DNA from 2 places in the Tolumonas lignilytica genome. Region 1 is predicted to be linked to the other one. Evidence: predicted binding sites of a transcription regulator. Region 1 holds the regulator's gene; the other holds the start of a gene.
The links. The regulator NrdR, encoded in region 1, represses ribonucleotide reductase genes. The targets are predictions, from matches to a motif close to CACNNTATANNGTG.
Positions count from the first base shown of each region.

Region 2: the regulator NrdR is predicted to act here: its motif matches at 4,640-4,653, upstream of nrdA (class 1a ribonucleoside-diphosphate reductase subunit alpha).

Region 1 covers NZ_AZUK01000001.1:922,463-929,790, forward strand. The annotation lists gene thiL (thiamine-phosphate kinase) at 1-257, opposite strand, end outside; gene nusB (transcription antitermination factor NusB) at 330-746, opposite strand; gene ribH (6,7-dimethyl-8-ribityllumazine synthase) at 760-1,230, opposite strand; gene ribBA (bifunctional 3,4-dihydroxy-2-butanone-4-phosphate synthase/GTP cyclohydrolase II) at 1,322-2,428, opposite strand; gene H027_RS0104365 (riboflavin synthase) at 2,446-3,105, opposite strand; gene ribD (bifunctional diaminohydroxyphosphoribosylaminopyrimidine deaminase/5-amino-6-(5-phosphoribosylamino)uracil reductase RibD) at 3,108-4,226, opposite strand; gene nrdR (transcriptional regulator NrdR) at 4,227-4,676, opposite strand; gene H027_RS0104380 (PilZ domain-containing protein) at 4,843-5,436, shown strand; gene glyA (serine hydroxymethyltransferase) at 5,493-6,746, opposite strand; gene aroQ (type II 3-dehydroquinate dehydratase) at 7,060-7,328, shown strand, end outside.
Region 2 covers NZ_AZUK01000001.1:252,113-259,440, reverse strand. The annotation lists gene H027_RS0101165 (LysE family translocator) at 76-726, opposite strand; gene yfaE (class I ribonucleotide reductase maintenance protein YfaE) at 765-1,106, opposite strand; gene nrdB (class Ia ribonucleoside-diphosphate reductase subunit beta) at 1,147-2,280, opposite strand; gene nrdA (class 1a ribonucleoside-diphosphate reductase subunit alpha) at 2,335-4,611, opposite strand; gene H027_RS0101145 (HAD-IA family hydrolase) at 4,799-5,467, opposite strand; gene ubiG (bifunctional 2-polyprenyl-6-hydroxyphenol methylase/3-demethylubiquinol 3-O-methyltransferase UbiG) at 5,464-6,162, opposite strand; gene gyrA (DNA topoisomerase (ATP-hydrolyzing) subunit A) at 6,325-7,328, shown strand, end outside.

The DNA.
Region 1 (7,328 bases):
CGAGGAAAAGCGCCCATCGCAGCCAGATCTGAAAGATTGACCGCTAGCACTTTATGTCCCAGTGCAAACGGTTCCACATCGGCAAAGAAGTGCACCCCACTGACCAAGGTGTCTGTACTCACGGCCAGACATTCGCCAATCGGTACATTCAACAAAGCACAGTCATCGCCAATACCCAGTTCCACATCATCCCGGCTTGAATAGTGTGCAGCAAAATAATGCTGGATCAGCTCAAACTCACCCATCAGATACCCCATTAACAAAAATCCCCGCTTCTTCATTCAGAAAAAACGGGGATCCTTTACGTGTTCTTGGCTGAACAAACCAGACTACTGACGTAAGCCCATTTGTCTGACCACTTTATCCAGCACACCGTTAACAAACTTGTGGCTGTCATCGGCTGCAAACGATTTTGCCAGTTCAATCGCTTCGTTGATCACGACTTTATACGGCACATCTTTGCAATAAGTCAGTTCATAACACGCTAAACGCAATACGCCCTTATCTATCTGGTCCAGATCTTCCAGCTTACGTGATAAGAACTGGGAAAAACTGGCATCCAGGTTAGAAACGTTACCAGCGACACCGGTCAGCAACAGTTCAAAATAGGGTAAGTCAACGCCTTTGGTTGGCTGTTCCAGTTTAAATTGTTCAGCAATATCTGCCACGTTATCCTGAGTTAACTGCCACTGATAAATAGCTTGCAGTGCTAACTGGCGCGCCTTACGGCGTTCAGCAGGTTTCAATCTTTCTCTCCTATCATGCGCCCAAGGCGTTCATGACGTTAATCATTTCCAAAGTACTGAGTGCAGCTTCTACGCCTTTATTGCCAGCTTTTGTGCCAGCACGCTCAATGGCCTGTTCGATATTTTCTGTCGTCAGAACACCGAATGCCACCGGAATTTCTGCTTCCAGAGCAACCTGAGCCAAACCTTTGGCACACTCACCTGATACATATTCAAAATGGGCGGTTCCACCACGGATAACGCAACCCAGTGCAACGATGCCATCAAACTGTTTACTCTTGGCCAGACGTTTTGCAGCCAAAGGTAATTCAACGGCACCCGGCACTTTCACCAAAGTGATGTTTTCGTCAGCAATTTGTCCCTGACGTTTCAACGTATCCAGAGCACCTTCAACCAGACGGTCGTTGATGAAACTGTTAAAGCGAGACACTACGATCGCAATTTTGGCCTGTGGAGCCGGGATGACGCCTTCAATCACTTTCATGGAAAATCCTATAATTTGTTATGTCAGATAAACAAAACTCAATAATGCTACCACATTTGGCGCATGACCAAAACAGGCGCCGTCAGATCTGTTATTCGCTGATGTATTCCACCACTTCCAGACCAAACCCGGAAAGCACGTATCGTTTCGGCGAACTCAGCAAACGCATTTGTGTCACGCCCATCGCCTTGAGGATCTGCGAACCGACGCCCACCCGACGGGAAGCCGCTTTGGGTTTGCACGATTCCGTGGTCTGACCAGCATCCACCGCAGAATAGTGCTCAAGACGAGCCAACAATTCTTCCTGGGTATTTTCGTGACCAATAATCACAATGATACCGCCCTCGTCATTGATACGGCTCATGGCCTTATCAAGCGGCCAGCTACGTAAGTTACCCCGTTGGCAGTTGAGTACATCATTCAGGTAATCATGCAGATGTACGCGCACTAAAACCGGCTGAGAAGGATCTTTAGCGGGTTTACTCAAAGCAAAATGCAGTTGATTATCAATAGTATCACGGAATGTGGTCAGTTCGAATTCACCATATTCCGTTGGCATCTGACACTGAGAAATCTTCTGAACGGTGGTTTCATGCTGATTGCGGTATTCGATCAAATCTGCAATCGTACCGAGTTTTAAGCCATGTTCCGCCGCAAACTTCTCGAGATCCGGACGGCGCGCCATAGTGCCATCTTCATTCAAAATCTCAACGATCACGGCAGCAGGTTCCAGCCCGGCCAGACGCGCCAAATCACATCCGGCTTCGGTGTGGCCGTTACGAGTAAGTACGCCGCCATCCTGCGCCATCAGCGGAAAAATGTGGCCCGGCTGTACCACATCAGTTGGTTTCGCATCAGGAGCCACTGCCGCCTGTACGGTACGCGCGCGATCGGCTGCGGAAATACCGGTGGTGACCCCCTCAGCCGCTTCAATAGACACGGTAAAGTTAGTCGAGAACTGCGCTTCGTTTTTATCCACCATCAGCGGCAAGTTCAGTTGCTGACAACGGGCTTTCGATAACGTCAGACAGATCAAGCCTCGCCCATAACGTGCCATAAAGTTAATATCTTCCGGGCGCACCATCGAGGCCGCCATCAGAATATCGCCTTCATTTTCCCGATCTTCGTCATCCATCAGGATGACCATTTTCCCCTGACGAAAATCTTCAATAATTTCTTCAATCTTACTGATAGCCATGACTTCCCCTTAGTCTGTTATCGCAGAAAACCGTTTTGTGCCAGCATATCCATCGTGATGTTGCTCTGTGTGGATTGTGCTGCCTTATCACCGAGCAACAAACGTTCCAGATAGCGAGCGATAACATCCACTTCGAGATTGACTTTCACTCCTGGCTGCCAGCCGCTTACGGTTGTCTCTGCCGTGGTATGCGGCACGATCGTCAGTTTGAAACGAGCCCCGTCGATCGCATTCACGGTCAGGCTGATACCATCTACCGTAATAGAACCTTTTTCTGCAATATATTTCGCCAGCTCATCCGGCGCTTTGATCCAATATTCCTTAGCCCGGCCCAATGAAATGACCGAGGTGATTTCACCCACACCGTCCACGTGGCCAGACACCAGATGCCCACCCAAACGGGTATCAGGGGTCAAGGCACGTTCCAAGTTCACTTTTTGTCCGGCCTGATAATGGGCAAAACTACTACGTTGTAAGGTTTCCAACGATAGATCTGCCACATAACCATCACCGGTCAGTTCCACCACCGTCAGACAAACGCCGTTCGTCGCAATAGAATCGCCCAGTTTCACATCAGACAGATCCAGTTTGCCACTTTTGACCCGGACAGAAATATCTTCGCCCTTGGGCTGGAGCGCAGCCAGCGTACCGACTGCTTCAATAATTCCGGTAAACATCGTTACTCCTTATGCGGATGTAAGATCAAGCGTAGATCATTGCCGATCTTACGCACGTCCTGCCACTGCCACTCTGCTACTTCAGCCATATGCTGAAACTCTGGCAGATTCACTAAACCTCGCGCAGGATTTCCCATTAATTTCGGAGCCAGATAAAGGATCAGTTCATCGACCAAGCCGGCATCAACCAATGCGCCTGCCAGAGAAGCACCAGCTTCAACCCAAATATCATTGATATTGCGTTGTGCCAGTTGTTGCATCAACAGACGTAGATCCAACTTACCGCTTTCCGCCAGCGGAATTATTAATTGATGAACCTGTTCAGGCCATTGGTTTTGTTCTTTATGCCGCGCTAACCAAATCTCGCCGGGAAGAGAAAACAGATGAGCAGATGCCTGAATACGCTGTTGCGAATCGATAACGATCCGGATCGGTTGTCTGACATTGGCTGCGGGATATGTTGATTGCGCTGAAGCAGGGAGTTGCTCCCAACGGACATTCATTGACGGATCATCCGTCAGCACCGTATCAGCCCCCGTCAGAATGGCACTGCTCAATGCCCGCCAACGCTGGACATCCGCACGGGCTTCGGGGGATGTGATCCACTGGCTTGCGCCATTCGCTAACGCCGTCCGACCATCCAGACTGGCAGCCAATTTCAAACGCACATAGGGTAATCCGTGGCGCATTCGCTTAATAAATCCCGGATTCAGCGCTTCGGCTTGTTTTTGCAGTAATCCCGCCTGAATTTCAATGCCAGCAGCGGCTAAACGACGCATTCCCCTGCCCGACACCTGCGGATTGGGATCTTCCATCGCAGCGACGACACGGGCAACACCGGCATTGACCAGTGCATCGGCACAAGGTGGCGTGCGGCCAAAATGCGAACAGGGTTCCAGCGTGACATAGGCTGTCGCGCCCTGTGCGTTATGGCCAGCCATGCGTAATGCATGCACTTCGGCGTGCGGTTCACCTGCTTTATAATGAAATCCTTCACCTACAATCTGGCCGTTTTTGACAATAACACAACCCACATTCGGATTGGGTGACGTCGTAAAACGCCCCTGCGCCGCCAATTGCAACGCACGGCTCATATAAAAATGATCTTCGGCAGAAAACACTTATTTCTCCAGACGCGCAATCTCTTCGCCAAATTCACGGATATCTTCAAAACTGCGATAGACCGAAGCGAATCGGATATAGGCCACTTTATCCAATAATTTAAGCTCTTCCATCACCAGATTGCCGATGATTTTTGACATAATTTCCCGTTCACCAGTGGCACGTAAATTGGATTTGATCCGGTTGATACTCTGCTCGATCAGTTCAGTACTGACCGGCCGTTTTTCTAATGCCCGTTGAATGCCATTACGCAGCTTGTCTTCATTAAACGGTTCCCGCACCCCATTACTTTTTATAACACGAGGCATGACCAATTCGGCCATTTCAAAGGTAGTAAAACGTTCATGACAAACCAGACATTCCCGGCGACGACGAACCTGATGCCCGTCCGCTACCAGGCGCGAATCAATAACTTTCGTGTCATCGGCATTACAAAATGGACAATGCATCTGTGCTCAATCCTAAAATCTTTCGAGATCCTCAGTCTATCAGAGTTCCCACAAAGACCAATGTTTTCAGTAATAAACAACTGTCTATTCTAACGCGCGACAAATCAGTTAAATTGATTATTATTTAAACAAGAATTTCATATGACAGTGGTAAGAGGAATTAAAAATGAAAAGAAACAACCCTCTTTCTGAAGAAGAATTACAAATGTTACTGGAACTCTCTGAGCCGACAAACGAGACCAATTCCACCATTTCGTATCAAATCAATTTCAGTGATGAACGTTTGGTCACCTTATTTGGTAGAGCCGATAACTTATTTATTGAAGCGACGTTTAATCAATACAATCTTCGCGTTCCTATCAGCTTGCTACATCAGGACACAGATATGCTCATCTCCTGTGTGGGTACGCCAGAAATATTTGAACATGCGCTATCTGCACCACGTTCATGGCGTTTAGATTCTCCAGAAAATCTAGTTTTACGACACCTTGATGGCACGCTGCTTCCATTTGAAATCATCAATATATCTACCAGTGGTTTATTGATTCAGGATCATCAGACGATGTTAAAACTGGGGGAGCATTTTGACGCAGTGCTTTCAGGTATGGATGTTGCCATCCCGCTTATTGGCGTGGTGATCCGCAAGAAAAAGGGGAAAAACAAAAATCAGGAATGGGCGATTCATTTAACGCTAGATGCCAATACCCATGCCACGTTGCAAGAATATATTTATCAACAGCATCAGAAAAAATATCCGTGAGCGGATAAAAAAACAGCCGGCACATAGCCAGCTGTTTTTATACAGCATAAATCGAATTATGCGTACACAGGGAAACGTTTGCAGATATCCAGCACTTTCGCACGGGTAGCCGCAATCACAGCTTCGTCTGTGGTGTTATCCAGTACGTCACACATCCAGCCTGCCAGCTCTTTCGCTTCAGCTTCTTTGAAACCACGACGAGTGATAGATGGAGAACCGATACGGATACCTGAAGTTACAAATGGTGAACGTGGGTCGTTAGGCACTGCGTTTTTGTTTACAGTGATATTCGCCAGACCCAGTGCAGCATCGGCTTCTTTACCAGTCAGTTCACGGTCGGTGAAATCAACCAAGAACAGGTGGTTTTCTGTACCGCCAGACACGATCTTGTAACCGCGAGACAGGAATACTTCAACCATCGCTTTAGAGTTTTTCACAACCTGCTGCTGGTATGCCTTGAATTCTGGCTCCATCGCTTCTTTGAACGCAACCGCTTTACCAGCAATAACGTGCATCAGCGGGCCACCCTGAGAACCAGGGAATACGGCTGAGTTCAGTTTCTTATGCAGCTCTTCGTCGTTCACAGCAGACAGGATCAGACCACCACGTGGGCCGGCCAGCGTCTTGTGCGTGGTAGAAGTCACAACGTGAGCGTGCGGAACAGGGTTTGGATAAACACCTGCAGCCACCAGACCAGCAACATGCGCCATATCAACAAACAGGTAAGCACCCACTTTGTCAGCGATTTCACGCATTTTGGCCCAGTCAACCACACCTGAGTAGGCAGAGAAGCCGCCCAGAACCATTTTCGGTTTGTGTTCCAGAGCCAGACGTTCCAGTTCGGCATAGTTAATCTTGCCGTTAGCATCGATACCGTAAGGAATGATGTTATACAGCTTACCGGAGAAGTTAACTGGTGAACCGTGAGTCAAGTGACCACCGTGGGCCAAATTCATACCCAGCACGGTATCACCCGGTTTCAGCAGGGCCATATAAACCGCAGCGTTAGCCTGAGAGCCTGAATGTGGCTGCACGTTGGCATAAACCGCACCAAACAGGGCCTTAGCACGTTCGATCGCCAGTGTTTCAGTTTTATCAACGAACTCACAACCGCCGTAATAACGTTTGCCAGGATAACCTTCGGCATATTTATTAGTTAATTGTGATCCCTGAGCTTGCATTACACGCGGGCTAGTGTAGTTTTCAGAAGCAATCAGTTCGATATGCTCTTCCTGACGCTGTGTTTCCTCCACAATTGAAGCCCACAGCTCCGGATCATAATCGGCGATGTTCATATCACGCTTCAGCATTATTAAGTGTCTCCTGACTCATGGCGTCATGTTAGGGTATTGTTATATTCTACCCTGACTGGCTTGATGACGCATCAATAAAGCGATGCTTTTTACAAACTGACAATGAATCCCCCTGATATCCGCTTCAACCCCTCTTTGAATTCATTTTTTGCAGTTTTTCCAACGAAAATGCTGACAACGTACGAGAATCTACGGTAATCTTGCCAATTAATATGAAAAACGCCTCTGCGGTGATATTTTCCAACTCCAAAATAGGCAACGCAGAGAGAAAGCAACATATCGCTGCATGTTTGCTGAGGATAACGACTCAATGACTGCAAAGTTCCGCATTTTAGTGTTAAACGGCCCCAACCTGAATTTACTGGGTAAACGCGAGCCGGGAATCTATGGTGCTGCTACACTGGATGATATTGTTACTCACTTGCAGCAGCTTGCAGGCAACATGAATGTTGAACTGACACATAAGCAATCCAATGCGGAATATGAATTAGTTGATACTATTCATCAAGCGATGGGCCATGTTGATTTCATCCTGATCAATCCAGCCGCCTTCACCCATACCAGCGTTGCTCTCCGCGA
Region 2 (7,328 bases), 670 kb from region 1:
ACCGCAACTAAACCCCGTTAACTACTTTCAAGCTATCACAGAAATGATAGCAAAAATAAGCTCATATTCGTTAGGCTAGTTTTTTGCTGCTAAGGCTAATTTCATGCCGAGCGCAATAAACAGTGTGCCAATCATCTTATTCAGCCAAAAACTAACGGTGTGACTGACTTTGAGGCGTTTACTGGCCAAAGAGGTAGAAACGGCCAGAAAATGACACCACAACATACTGTTAAAATTAAAAATCAGACCAAGAATGATGAATGCCAACGCTTTGCTGGAGGCATCGTGATTGATAAATTGCGGAACAAAAGCCAGGAAAAACAGGGCTACTTTAGGATTTAACGCATTGCTTAAAAAACCTTGCCAATACACTGCCCGCATGGAAAGAGGGGCCGTGAGTAATGATTTTTCTTGTGATGCTGCAGCTGAGTTAGTTTTTGATTTCTGAAGCAAGGCTACAACGCCGATATAAGCAAGGTAGGCGGCACCGATATATTTTACAACGGTAAAAGCCGTGGAGGAGCTGGCCAAGATTGCAGATAAACCTAAGGCTGCGGCCAATACATGCACGAACACACCAGAGCCAATCCCTAATGAGGCGATACTACCTGCGCGCCATCCGTGGGAGGCACTTTTGGACATGATCAACAATGAGTCTGGGCCAGGCATTACGTTGAGTAAAAAACCAGAGATGATGAATAGCGTGAGATCGTGAATTCCAAACATATCAGTGCTCCCGTATGACAGAGATGCTTAGGCTAACATCAAACAGTATGCGGGATCTGTTCTTTCTTTATTTCATTCGTCTTCGCGGTTGTCGCGTTTTCCGCGGCGGGCAGATCAAGCACTAGCGTTGATTCTGGTTTAGCACAACATGTAAGTACCTCTCCGGCAGGAATAAAAGCCAGTGGCAGGGTAGGATAACTCACTTCTCCAGACACCAGCTTACAGCGGCAAGCACCACAATAACCATTACGGCATTGATACTCGATTTGATGGCCGGTACGTAACAAGCCATCCAGCAGACTTTCGCCGCTGGAAAGCTTAAACGTGGTATGCGGGGTTATTATGGTCACTTTGCCCCGTGCGACACTTTCCCGTTTCATTGTGTCAGATTTTTTCCTATCGCGTGATATTCACGCAAGATTACAGCAGGAAATCACCAAGATCATCCGGGTTTACTTCAGCATCGATCTGACCTACCAGATAAGAGCTGATTTCGACTTCCTGCGGTGCAACTTGCACGTTATCAGAATTCAGCCAAGTGTTGATCCACGGCAGTGGATTCTGACGATCAGCATCAAAGGCCAACGGCAAACCAACCGCTTGCATCCGCACGTTAGTAATAAACTCGACGTACTGGCACAGAATATCTTTGTTCAAACCGAGCATAGAGCCATCTTTAAACAGATACGCTGCCCACTCTTTTTCTTGTTCCGCTGCTGTTTTGAATAATTCAAAACACTCGTGGTGCAATTCACGGGCAATTTCAGCCATTTCCGGATCATCACTGCCTTCACGCAGAATGTTCAGCATGTGCTGTGTACCGGTTAAATGCAGTGCTTCATCGCGGGCTATCATTTTGATGATCTTGGCATTACCTTCCATAAGCTCACGCTCGGCAAAGGCAAAAGAACAAGCAAAACTGACATAGAAACGGATCGCTTCCAGCGCATTTACGCTCATCAGACACAGATACAGTTTCTTTTTCAGCTCGCGGCGTGAAACCACCACGGTTTTGCCATTGACCAGATGCGTGCCTTCACCCAGCAGCTGCCAGTATTGAGTCAGCTCAATCAGTTCATCGTAATAACCGGCGATATCTTCCGCACGTTTGATGATTTGTTCGTTGACCACGATATCATCGAAAACTACTGCCGGATCATTCACGATATTACGGATGATGTGGGTGTAGGAACGAGAATGAATGGTTTCAGAAAATGCCCATGTTTCGATCCAGGTTTCCAGCTCTGGCAGGGAAACTAATGGTAACAATGCCACATTGGGGCTACGACCCTGAATAGAATCCAGCAGAGTCTGATATTTCAGGTTGGAAATAAAAATATGCTGCTCATGCGGTGGCAGTGCCTGATAGTCGATGCGATCTTGCGAAACATCTACTTCTTCCGGGCGCCAGAAAAATGAGAGTTGTTTTTCGATCAGGCGCTCGAAAACTTCGTATTTTTGTTGGTCATAACGTGCCACGTTAACGGTCTGGCCAAAAAACATCGGCTCTTTGCGGGCATCGTTCGGTTGTTTTGAGAAAGTGCTGTACGCCATTATTCTATTCCTGCTTATAAGTATTAAGGCCTCTCAGTGAGAGGCCATATATGCTTAAATCTTACATGCCCCGCCGGCACAATCGTCAGCTTGCGCAGCTTGTAACTGCGCATCGTCAGCACCGTCTCGTGTGTTATGGTAATACAGTGTTTTCAGACCATATTTGTAGGCAGTTAACAAATCTTTCAGCAATTGCTTCATCGGCACTTTATGGCCATCAAACCGGCTTGGGTCATAGCTGGTGTTGGCAGAAATCGCCTGATCGACGAATTTTTGCATGACACCGACTAATTGCAAGTAGCCATCATTGTTTGGTTGGTTCCACAATAACTCGTAGTTATCTTTCAGTTCCGTGTAATCAGGCACAACCTGACGCAAAATGCCGTCTTTTGATGCTTTCACGCTGATCAAGCCACGTGGCGGTTCAATGCCGTTGGTGGCATTAGCGATCTGGCTTGAGGTTTCAGATGGCATCAGTGCTGTCAGTGTGGAGTTACGCAGACCGTGCTGTTTGATTTCGCTGCGCAGTGTTTCCCAATCCAGATGTAATGGCTCTTGGCACAGGTCATCCAGATCTCGTTTGTAAGTATCGATCGGCAGAATACCCTGTGCATACATGGTTTCATTGAAACGCGGGCAAGCGCCAGATTCTTTGGCCAGTTTTACCGAGGCTTTCAGCAGGTAATATTGGATTGCTTCGAAAGTACGATGCGTCAGACCCAGCGCTGAACCATCGGAGTAACGCACACCGTTTTTCGCCAGATAGTAGGCGTAGTTGATAACACCGATACCTAACGGACGACGCCACATTGCACCATTATTAGCTGCTGGAATTGGGTAATCCTGATAATCCAGCAACGCGTCTAGTGCACGCACTGCCAGTTCAGCCAGTGGTTCCAATTCATCCAGTGATTCGATAGCACCTAAGTTAAATGCTGACAGCGTACACAAGGCGATTTCGCCTTTTTCATCCAGATAATGATCCAGTGCTTTAGTTGGCAGCGCGATTTCCAAACACAAATTGCTTTGGCGGATCGGCGCAACCGCTGGGTCAAACGGACTGTGTGTGTTGCAATGATCGACGTTTTGAATGTAGATACGACCTGTACCGGCACGTTCCTGCATCAGCAATGAAAACAGTTCAACAGCTTTGATCTGACGTTTACGGATCGCTGGGTCTTGTTCATATTGCAGATACAGACGTTCAAATTCAGTCTGATCCGCAAAGAAAGCATCGTATAAACCTGGTGCATCGGATGGCGAGAACAGCGTGATGTTACCGCCTTGGATCAGACGCTGATACATCAGACGGTTGATCTGCACACCGTAGTCCATGTGACGAACGCGGTTTTCTTCCACACCACGGTTATTTTTCAATACCAGCAGTGATTCGACTTCCAGATGCCACAGTGGGTAGAACACAGTGGCTGCACCACCACGCACGCCGCCCTGAGAGCAACATTTCACTGCAGTCTGGAAGTATTTATAGAATGGAATACAACCGGTGTGGAACGCTTCACCACCACGAATTTCACTCCCCAGCGCACGAATGCGGCCGGCGTTGATACCAATACCAGCACGCTGAGAAACATAACGCACGATAGAAGAGGCAGTTGCATTAATGGAATCTAAGCTATCGCCACATTCAATCAACACACAAGAGCTGAATTGACGGGTAGGGGTACGCACGCCTGACATAATTGGTGTCGGCAGCGAAATTTTGAAGGTAGAAACCGCGTCGTAAAAACGTTTGATGTAATCCAGACGCGTAGTTCTTGGGTACTTAGCAAACAGACATGCCGCCACCAGCATATACAGGAACTGCGGGCTTTCGTAGATTTCGCCGGTCACACGGTTTTGCAGCAGGTATTTACCTTCCAGTTGTTTAACTGCGGCGTAAGCAAAATGCATGTCGCGATCGTGCACCAGATAGCTATCCAGCAGATCGAACTCTTCTTGGCTGTAATCGGTCAGTAACTGCTGGTCGTAACGACCAGCTTCCACCTGTGTTTTAACTTGGTCAAACAGTGACGGAGGAGTAAAACCACCATAGGCTTTTTTACGCAGATGGAACATCGCGAGGCGTGCAGCCAGGTACTGATAGTCGGGAGCCTGCTCGGAAATCAGATCCGCCGCTGATTTAATCAACGTTTCATGGATATCAGACGTGCGAATACCGTCGTAGAATTGGATGTGCGCGCTCAGTTCAACTTGTGAAACCGACACGTCTTGTAGACCTTCTGCGGCCCAAGTGACAACGCGGTGAATTTTATCCAGATCCAGTGCTTCGGTATGATTATCCCGTTTCGTGACCATCAGGCTAGCTGTCATGGTGACTCCCGTAGTTGTTTATGAAAAACACAATATGTAGTGTCTATGATGTATATAAAATACAACATAAAGAATGAAAGTGATAGCTTGACAAAAACTGGTTGATGAAAAAATTAGCAGTAAATCACAGGACGTTACAAAATAAACAGCGCGGTTCAACGCTGCTTATCAGATGAAAAATAGCAGGTTAGCTTGCCAGCCAGGCCAGCAGATGATGTGGGTCTGCTAATACAATATCGGCATTCCAACAAGATACATTTTCGTCTTGCGCGAGATAACCCCAGCTAGCAACTGCAGTCGTCATTCCGGCATTTCGGCCAGCTTCAATGTCGCGAATATGATCGCCCACATACAGGCAATTGGCCGATGATACACCAATCTGATGACAGGCATACCATAATGGTTCCGGATTTGGTTTACGCACCGGGAGAGTATCGGCACTGACTGTAACAGCACATTGTGGCAATTCAATGACCTGAGCCAGCAATGGTTCTGTCAGAAAGGCCGGTTTATTTGTAACCACCCCCCATGGAATCGCGCGGGTATTCAACCAGCCAATCAGTTCGACCATGCCGTCATAAGGGCGTGTTCCCACATATAAATGTTGGGCGTAATGATCTAATAACTGCTGTCGCAAAACCGTCAGGTCATGCTCAGTCTGCTCTGCTTCAGAAAGTCCGGCTTTAATTAATGCTAAAGCGCCATCGGATGCGGTTTGTCGGATAACCTGATCCGACAGAGGCGCTTTGCCAATCTGCGTCAGAACATGATTGGCGGCTGCACCGAGATCCGGCGCAGTATCCAGCAGCGTACCATCCAGATCAAACAACACAGCAGAGAAACGGGAACACATCATAATGGTTTTTCACAGAAAATCTGATAATTCACGGAAACGTCACCCGATAACTTAAAATGCTCGGTCAGTGGATTATAGCGAACCCCCGCGACCTTTCGGGTGAAGAGGTTAGCGCTGTCACAGCAACGGATCAATTCTGCCGGACGAATAAATTTTTTATGATCATGCGTTCCCTTCGGAACGATTTTCAGGATTTGCTCGGCCGCCAGAATCATCAACAACCATGACTGTCTGGTGCGATTGATCGTGGAAAAAAATAATTTTCCACCCGGTTTGGCTAATTTGGCGCAGGCACGTACGATAGATGCCGGGTCAGGCACATGCTCCAGCATCTCCATACAGGTCACCACATCAAACGAGGCGGGGCGTTGTTCGGCTAATTCTTCAATGGTAATGCGCTGATAGTCGATTTTCACACCCTGTTCTAACGCGTGTAAACGCGCTACCTGCAAGGGTTCATTTCCCATATCCACGCCAAGAACGTGGGCGCCTTGTTTTGCCATGCTCTCACTCAGAATGCCGCCACCACAGCCTACATCTAGAATTTGTTTGCCAAACAGACCGTCACAATGATCGGCAATCCACTGTAAACGCAGCGGATTCATCAGATGTAAGGGCTTGAATTCACCATGCGGATCCCACCAGTTACTGGCGATAGCTTCAAATTTGGCAATTTCCTGTGTATCAACGTTCATCGTGAGCTGCCCTTCATGACAGTTTGCTGTTGGAATCCGCGCATTATATCCAAGGAGTTAGCTTAAAACAGGTGATCTGTTCGCGATTGGGGAAATCCATCATTTGTGATAGAATTCGCGACCATTGCTTTCAAGTAGCTTGAAGTAGGAATACATAATTATATGAGCGATCTGGCCAAAGAGATCATCCCGATAAATATCGAAGACGAGTTGCGTAACTCTTATCTCGATTACGCGATGAGTGTTATCGTGGGGCGTGCATTGCCCGATGTGCGTGACGGGTTAAAACCTGTTCACCGTCGTGTCTTGTTCGCAATGCATGAGCTGAGTAACGATTGGAATAAACCTTATAAGAAATCAGCCCGTGTCGTCGGTGACGTTATCGGTAAATATCATCCGCATGGTGACTCGGCGGTTTATGACACGATTGTTCGTATGGCGCAGGATTTTTCCATGCGTTATACACTGGTCGATGGTCAGGGGAACTTCGGTTCTGTCGATGGTGACTCGGCAGCGGCCATGCGTTATACCGAAATTCGTATGGACCGGATTTCACACGAACTGTTGGCGGATCTGGAAAAAGAAACCGTGGATTGGGTGCCTAACTATGACGGCACTGAACAGATCCCTGCGGTATTGCCAACAAAAGTCCCTAACCTGCTGATCAATGGCTCTTCAGGTATCGCGGTAGGTATGGCGACTAATATTCCTCCACATAATCTGACCGAGGTTGTTGACGGCTGTTTAGCGTTGATGGAAAACCCATCGCTGACGGTCGATGAGCTGTTACCGCTGATTCCGGGGCCAGATTTCCCGACTGGCGGTATCATCAACGGTCGCTCCGGTATCATTGATGCCTATCGTACCGGTCGCGGTAAGATCTATGTGCGTGCACGTACAGAGATTGAGACTGACGAGAAAAACGGTAAAGAATCGATCATCGTTACCGAGTTGCCTTACACGGTCAACAAAGCTCGTCTGGTCGAAAAAATTGCCGAGCTGGTCAAAGACAAGAAAATTGAAGGGATCACAGCACTGCGAGATGAGTCTGATAAAGACGGTATGCGTGTTGTGATTGAATTGCGTCGTGGTGAAGTCTCAGAGGTCATTCTGAACAATCTCTATACCCACACGCAAATGCAGAATGTGTTCGGTATCAACATGGT